DNA from 2 places in the Buttiauxella noackiae genome. Region 1 is predicted to be linked to the other one. Evidence: predicted binding sites of a transcription regulator. Region 1 holds the regulator's gene; the other holds the start of a gene.

Region 1 (4,179 bases):
TGCGAATAAACAAATAGCTCACCAGCGTAATGACCAACATCGCGCCCAGGGCAATGCTTTGCGGGAAGTGGAAGTGCAGCGCAATACCTGCGATGGCAAGGCCTGCGATGGTGCCAGCCGAACGGTGGAGAATTCGAACACGTGTGGCACCGTAGCCGTTTTGTGTCACGAACATCACCGTCATTAAAATCCAGTAGGGCTTGGGCAGATGTAAAAATGCACCTAACAGACTGGCTATCGTGAGCATCACACCCAATCTTGCTGCGTTGCGAAGCGCCGCTGACTTCAATGATAAATAGCTTTTTAATGCCGCCCACAGCGGCAAACGGCGCTGCCGGTCTTCCATTAAATCACGGACATAGAGTGGGCGTTGAGTGCGTAGCACGCGAGCGACACGGCTGAAGTGGTAATGACAAAATTGCCCTACCGGGTTATCTGGATTCTGTCGGGCGATTTTCTCAAGGGCATCGATCTGTTTTTCCATCGTAAAACGCTGTGGATAACGATGATAAAGAATATCGTCAGCCAGTACACGTAGCCGCGCCGCGATTGTCTGGGCATTCCAGCGAATAACCGCTTCTGCATGGCTTTTCTCGACGAGTTTTTGCACTTCCGCAGGCTGGTGAAGGCTTACCGAGATGTGTTCCTGTAAATCTAAAGCCACCTGAAAAGCACGCAGCAAGCGCTTGTAGCCGTTATGCTGATTCGCCGCCAGCATATGAAGCTGTTGGTAGCATTGAGTAATGAGATCTACTGCTTTTTGCTGACGAGCCAGTAGCGGAGGCAGCGCTTTTTCCGGATCGGTATGTTGAGTCAGCATGCCGTATTTTGCTTCACAGTAATCTGCTAACTGCCGATAGAGCAGGCTCAATGATTCGCGTAATGGCTGCTCGCGCCACATCCAGAACCAAAACCAGTTAAATACGCCGTACCAAATCGTACCGGAGACATAAAGTAGCATCGGCTTCCAGATTGGCATATTCCCGGCCATGCTGAGCGTAAAAATAGCGGCAATCAGTGAAGCGGGAAGTAGACGCGCGTGAAGTGAGCTGATTTCTGCCGTGACACCCAGTAAAAGTGCCATCACAACAAGAATGATAGGCAGTGGCACACTGGTATACAAAAGTAGCAACTGCATGATCAAGCTACTGATGGCAAAAAGGCTGCCGCCAATAATCAAACGTTTGAAGAAGCGCTTATGGGGAGTGTCAAGGCCCGCAATATTGCAGCAGGCAGGAACTAACGAGAAAAGCAGGCCAGACTGGAGATCGCCAACGAGTAAACCTACCGCCACAGGGAGGCACAGCACCAGCGTTTGTCGCAGTGCGTAATTCACCTCGGGATGGTAGATAACTCTTCGCCACATAAACCCTTCTTACTTAAAGCTGCAGCGGCGTTAGCTGCATTCATTCACCCGAATCACTTACTTGAGTAAGCTCATCGGGATGAACTCACTTGCTGCCTAAACGGGTTTCAGATTTGGTTTTTTTGAGACAAAAATGGCGTGTTATTGAAGTAACACGCCATTTTTTTAGACGGAGATTAACGAGTGCCGTATACGACGATCGTTTTACCGTGAGCGGAGATCAGATTTTGATCTTCCAGCATTTTCAAGATGCGACCAACAGTTTCGCGAGAGCAACCCACGATCTGACCGATTTCCTGACGGGTAATTTTAATCTGCATACCGTCCGGGTGGGTCATTGCATCAGGTTGTTTAGCAAGGTTCAGCAGTGTCTGCGCGATACGACCGGTAACGTCCAGGAATGCCAGGTTGCCTACTTTCTCAGAAGTGACTTGCAGACGGCGTGCCATCTGCGAAGAAAGGCGCATCAGAATGTCTGGGTTGACCTGGATTAGCTGGCGGAATTTTTTATATGAAATTTCAGCCACTTCACAGGCACTTTTAGCACGAACCCAGGCACTACGCTCCTGACCTTCTTCGAACAGCCCTAACTCACCAATGAAATCGCCCTGATTTAGATAGGAGAGGATCATTTCCTTGCCCTCTTCATCTTTAATCAGAACAGCCACAGAGCCCTTGACGATGTAATACAGCGTCTCTGCCTTCTCACCTTGGTGAATGAGTGTGCTCTTCGATGGATACTTATGAATGTGGCAATGGGACAAGAACCATTCGAGAGTCGGGTCTGTTTGCGGTTTGCCAAGCACCATGCGCGGTTATCCTCTGTTTTATAACTGGCTACCAACGACAGGACGCTAAACATCCTGTCTGGCGTTGCAAGTAATTAGAATATTCCCCACCTTGGGGAGATGGCATGCAAGTCATTCTTGCTGCCTGTAATTAGTGATGTCCTCTGCATACATGCATTACGTCAATGTATCGATGTAGCATCTGGATTGTTTTAGCATAGCTTTTGACAAGTGTCTCCTGTTGTATCGTTTCAGCTTGACGCATGTCGCCTTCCGTTGCCAGATTTGCTGAATCTGCGTACTCTGAACGGTAATTTATCTACAGGAGTAAGTAGCATGCAGGCACGAGTGAAATGGGTTGAAGGGTTTACCTTCCTGGGTGAATCCGCTTCAGGGCACCAGATTCTTATGGATGGCAATTCTGGTGATAAAGCACCAAGCCCAATGGAAATGGTGCTGATGTCCGTTGGCGGTTGCAGTGCAATTGACGTAGTTTCTATTTTGCAAAAAGGCCGCTACACCGTGACCGACTGTGAAGTGAAACTGACCTCTGAGCGCCGTGAAGAGGCTCCGCGTTTGTTTACACATATCAATCTGCATTTCATCGTGACAGGCAAAGAGTTAAAAGATGCTGCAGTTTCCCGCGCAGTAGATCTCTCTGCTGAGAAGTACTGCTCTGTTGCACTGATGCTTGAAAAAGCTGTCAATGTTACTCATAGCTATGAAGTGATTGAAGGCTAATTTATCCGTTATCCTTCGAGCAGCAGGGGGTTGTGAGTGCCGCCCACCAGCAAATCGAATGCTAACGGGCATAAGTCATGACAAGGGCGGTGATCAATCGCCCTGATTAATATTTCGCCCTTCCGCCAACCGTTTCACTAACGGTGTCATAATCAATTCCATCGCCAGCCCCATCTTGCCGCCCGGCACCACCAATGTATTGATATGCGAAATAAATGAGCCTTGTAGCATGGCGAGTAAATACGGGAAATCGATGTCATCCAGCCCGCGAAAATGAATCACCACAAAACTTTCATCCAGTGACGGGATGCCGCGAGCCGCAAATGGGTTCGACGTATCAACAGTTGGGACGCGCTGGAAGTTGATGTGGGTGCGAGAGAATTGCGGCGTGATGTAATTGATATAGTCATCCATAGAACGAACCACAGAATCCATTACCGCTTCACGGGAATGCCCGCGCTCGCTGGTATCTCGCACCAGTTTTTGTATCCACTCCAGGTTCACAATCGGTACCACACCAACCAGTAAATCCACGGCTTTGGCTACATCATGCTGTGGCGTGACCACACCGCCGTGCAAACCTTCATAAAACAAAACATCAGTGGGTTCTGGTAGTGGCTGCCATGGCGTAAAGGTTCCGGGGATTTGGTTCCAGGGTACTGCTTCATCGTAAGTATGTAGATACTTGCGTGACTTACCTTGCCCGGTTCTCCCGTACTCAATGAAAGTTTGCTCAAGTAAACCAAAGTCATTGGCTTCCGGGCCGAAATAGCTGATATGGCGCCCAAGGTCGCGTGCTTTACGAATAGCCATATCCATTTCAGGACGAGTGAAACGATGGAAACTGTCACCTTCAACTTCCGCTGCACGTAAATTGAGTTGCTGGAAGATTTTACGGAAAGCAAGGCTGGTGGTTGTCGTTCCCGCGCCGCTGGAACCTGTAACGGCAATAACCGGATGTTTGGCTGACATAAGGCAACAACTCCATGGGTGATAGCAAGTGTGTGTAAGTAAGGGCTGGCCCTCACTCTCAGGGAGATAGCTGGGTGAGGGTGGTTTTATTATGCAGTATAGAAGTTAAACGCTTAGCCGCGAAACTGCCCACGAGCCATAATATTTACCGTTTCATGGAGTTCCGACCATACCAGTACAGCCTCACCACTTTGCAGTTGGCGCTTAACGTCGGCCACTTTCTGCTCCAGTGAACGCTCTTGTTCACCATAATCTGTGCCTTCGCGTAATACAAAGGATTCAATCAGATTATCAAGCGTTTCGGGAGGCAGA
Region 2 (4,179 bases), on a different contig from region 1:
CGTATTTCCATTGGATGCCTCAATGTTTTCACTCTCACGTAACCGTAATAACGGGTCTTGACCATAAAACTGGCAAAAACGTTGGTAAAGTGAAGGGAAACGAGGCGCGAAAAGCTCCGGGGCACTGAAAAAATACTCGGAGAGCACTGCGAAACATTCTGCCGGTTCAGATGCTGCGTAGGCATCAATACTTGCTGCGTTTTCGCCCACCATATCAATTTCGTCCTGGATGTTACTCATTGCTGCCTGGAGATCGTGTTCCCAGCCCGCGACATCGCGCAGTGCTATTAATGGAACGCCGCTCGCACGATCGCCATTACGCATATCCAGTTTATGGGCCACTTCGTGGAAGACCAGATTAAAGCCGGAAGCATCGAACGAATCCTGCACATCGAGCCAGTTCAGAATGATGGGGCCTTGCTGCCAACTTTGGCCAGACTGCACAACGCGCTGGTTATGGACCAGTCCAATGTCGTCTTCCCATTCATCATCCACCACGAATGGGGCAGGGTAGATGAGGACTTCATGAAAACCATCCAGCCACTCGATACCAAGTTCAAGTACCGGCAAACAAAAGAGTAACGCGATCCGTGCGCTTTTTAGTTCATCAAGTTCGAATCCTTGCAAAGGCACCAGCCGTTTTTGCTGTAAAAAACGGTCAGCCAGACGGACCAGTTTTTCTTGCCCGGCAGTCGTGAGCGTTGCCAGAACCGGAATGGCTAAAGCCTGCTCCCACGGCAATACCGTGACAGCGGATGAATCATTTGATTTCCAGGGCCACTTAATCATGTTACTCGCTCGCAAAGTCATCTCTTGAACGGAAAACTACTATACCGTGACTGTGAAAATGCCGCACTAGTGAGGCACATGGCAGCGACCAGAACAGGACCGCCGAGAGAAGGGATGTACCCTATATCTCTGTGCCATTATTCAAACACTTACCACTTTTCCTTTCAACGACGCGGGTCACAGCTTGCGCGGGAAGGGCTAAAATTATTTCTATCCTCAATGTTTGTAGTAGAAATATATTGATCAGCTATATGAACGCACGTTCCGGGGAGAGAAACCCGGAAAGCCTGGGATAGGGGTTTTGTTCCGGGTGACGCAGTTGCCAGGCTGCATCTTTAGTCTGAGCATATGACTGACGAGCACACAGATATTCGAGGTCTGATTAGTATTATTATCGATACTTATTGCCTGCACTTTTATAATCCAAAATCTCTTTTTGTCTTATCTCTCTCTTTTAATTTAACCGGGTAAACTAAGAACTGATATTTTTGAATGCACTCATAATGCGTGTTGTTTTTTTTACTGGAACTTTAATCCGGGTAGGAATTGCTTTGGTGTGTGTATCTGGAACTGCCTGGCTATTAAGTTAAGAGTGTCTAAAATTACATATTTATAAAACCGCTCAATAAATGATCTGATGTTTGTGGGTTGTTAATTTGAAGAGAAGTGACATGATATATTACAATTTTAAGAATCATCCTAATTAAAAACAGCTATTTCATGCTGTTAAAAAACAATGAAAATGTGATAAAAATCACGCTCATGGAGATGCTCCACTTATCGCAATTCTTCAGCTAATTAATTGAGGGACATATGTCAGAAGTTATGGACGAAAAACCGACTCGTACTCCGGGCGGAAAATTGGCGCTGTGGTTGTTTTATGGATTTTGCCTGTACACGATTTGGGCTGTGGTGCGTTACTTTTGGGTTGTCAGCGACGTTACCGGTGGCGATATGGGATCGCTTGGTGGAAAGTTGCTAGGCGCGTTAATGGGGTTATTGGTTCTGGGATCGGTGGCTGCATTATTAGGTGGTTTAGCCTGGTATACGCGGGCCAGGTGAATAAGATCGTGCCAATGTGGTCTGTTGTCAGCGCTTTACTTGCTAATTTTGTGATCTTGTACTCATATTAAGTACCGGGTCCAGCTGCGAAGTGAGGAGTACGTATGCCGATAGCCCACTGGCAAGAGCGTTTTGAAGAGTATTTGCAACACAACTGGTTGCAGGACGATAAAGCCCATGATGTGGCACATTTTCGTCGTGTATGGAAAACATCACAGCAGATCATGGAAACCACAGAGGCTGATAGGCTGGTGGTGCTAACCGCGTGTTACTTCCATGATATTGTCAATTTGCCGAAGAACCATCCTGAACGTCATCTTGCTTCCACACAGGCTGCTCAAGAGACTTTACGTATTCTGGATGCTCACTTTCCCGATTTTCCGCATCCGCTATACGATGCCGTTGCACATGCTGTGCGCGCTCATAGCTTTAGCGCCGGGATTGCACCTCAGACACTTGAAGCGAAAATTGTGCAAGATGCCGACCGTCTGGAGTCGTTAGGGGCAATAGGACTTGCGCGGGTTTTCTATACTTCTGGTGCGTTGGGGCGACCACTGTTTGACAGCGAAGATCCACTGGCTCGCCATCGTGAGCTGGATGATGCCACTTATGCCCTTGATCACTTCCAGAAAAAATTACTCAAATTGCCTGATACCATGCAAACAGAGGCAGGGCGCGCGCTTGCTCTTCTTAATGCAGATTTTTTGGTGAATTACATGGCCAAGCTTTGTGCTGAGTTGAAAGGTGATTACTGCGGTATTGAGCAGGACGTTGTGCATCAATTTTCCTCGCAAAAAATTTCCTCCTGAAATTAGATAGATGCCCGCATCGCTTGCGGGCTGTTCCGATTCTCTCTGGGTCAAATCAGTGATAGAGTGACACTCTATTTTCCCTGCTATGGTTCATGATGAACGACTTCGACACTATTGCCGTGCAACTCTCACAACAATCCCTTCGCCAGCAGCAGCAACAATTAGAAGAAGACTACGCCCTCGTGAGCCATATTCTGGAAATCTATGACCAGAAGACGGTGGCACACCATTTGCGTCAGGTGAGTGGTGACTGGACTCGTGAATCGTTAAACCGCTGGTTTAACCGTAAATCGTCTCCGCGTACTTTGACGCCTGCTGAAAGTGAAATGCTGCAAAGCATGTTGCCGCCATTGCCGACACATCATGGAAAATACGCATTTAAATTTGTTGATTTATTTGCCGGGATTGGTGGTATTCGTAGCGGCTTTGAAGCAATTGGCGGCCAATGTGTATTTACCAGCGAGTGGAACAAGCATGCGGTGCGTACTTATAAAGCCAACTGGTATTGCAGCCCGGAAGATCATCAGTTTAATCAGGATATTCGTGATGTCACTTTGAGCCATCGTGACGATGTCAGCGATGAAGAAGCTACGGCGCATATTCAGGCAACGATGCCCGATCACGATGTTTTGCTGGCAGGTTTCCCATGCCAGCCTTTCTCTCTGGCTGGGGTGTCGAAGAAGAATGCCTTAGGGCGAGCACATGGCTTTGCTTGTGAAACGCAGGGCACACTGTTCTTCGATGTTGCGCGTATTATTGATGCGAAACGTCCGGCAATTTTTGTGCTTGAAAACGTTAAAAACCTCAAAAGCCATGATAAAGGCAACACCTTCCGTATCATTATGGAAACCCTCGATAGCCTAGGTTATGAGGTGGCTGATGCCGCAATAATGGGGGCGGGGGATCCAAAAATTATTGATGGTAAAAACTTCCTGCCACAACACCGTGAACGTATTGTACTGGTAGGTTTTCGTCGCGACCTCAATCTGCATAAAGATTTTACGTTAACTAAGCTCAGCGAACTATATCCTCAACGCCGCCCAACTTTTGGTGAATTACTGGAACCCTCAGTGGATAGTAAATATATCCTGACGCCTACGCTCTGGAAGTATCTTTATTATTACGCCAAAAAACACCAGGCTAAGGGTAATGGTTTTGGTTATGGACTGGTTGATCCCAAAAACCCAGCAAGTGTCGCCCGCACATTGTCAGCCCGGTATTACAAAGATGGCGCTGAAATACTTATTGATCGGGGATGGGATAAATCTCTTGGAGAAGCGGATTTTGACAACGCTGATAATCAGCTTCGCCGTCCGCGTCGTTTAACGCCCCGTGAATGTGCGCGCTTAATGGGTTTTGAAGCGATTCAAGGTCATGCATTCCGTATTCCGGTTTCGGATACTCAGGCTTACCGGCAGTTTGGTAATTCGGTGGTGGTGCCTGCGTTTGCAGCGGTCGCCAGACTGCTTGAATCGCGAATTGCTCAGGCGGTGGAACACCGAAGCACTCCTGTATT

The links. The regulator CRP, encoded in region 1, controls carbon source genes, mostly activating them, when cyclic AMP is high. The targets are predictions, from matches to a motif close to ATGTGANNNNNNTCACAT.
Region 2: a site for CRP is predicted at 1,532-1,549, ahead of drpB (cell division protein DrpB). Genes of this name have one in related genera too.

The regions. Positions count from the first base shown of each region.
Region 1 covers NZ_JPRU01000003.1:15,384-19,562, reverse strand. The annotation lists gene IX31_RS15970 (YccS/YhfK family putative transporter) at 1-1,366, opposite strand, end outside; gene crp (cAMP-activated global transcriptional regulator CRP) at 1,543-2,175, opposite strand; gene IX31_RS15960 (OsmC family protein) at 2,491-2,895, shown strand; gene IX31_RS15955 (phosphoribulokinase) at 2,989-3,867, opposite strand; gene IX31_RS15950 (YheU family protein) at 3,981-4,179, opposite strand, start outside.
Region 2 covers NZ_JPRU01000002.1:660,798-664,976, reverse strand. The annotation lists gene mtfA (DgsA anti-repressor MtfA) at 1-789, opposite strand, end outside; gene drpB (cell division protein DrpB) at 1,615-1,851, shown strand; gene IX31_RS11525 (phosphohydrolase) at 1,956-2,660, shown strand; gene IX31_RS11520 (DNA cytosine methyltransferase) at 2,759-4,179, shown strand, end outside.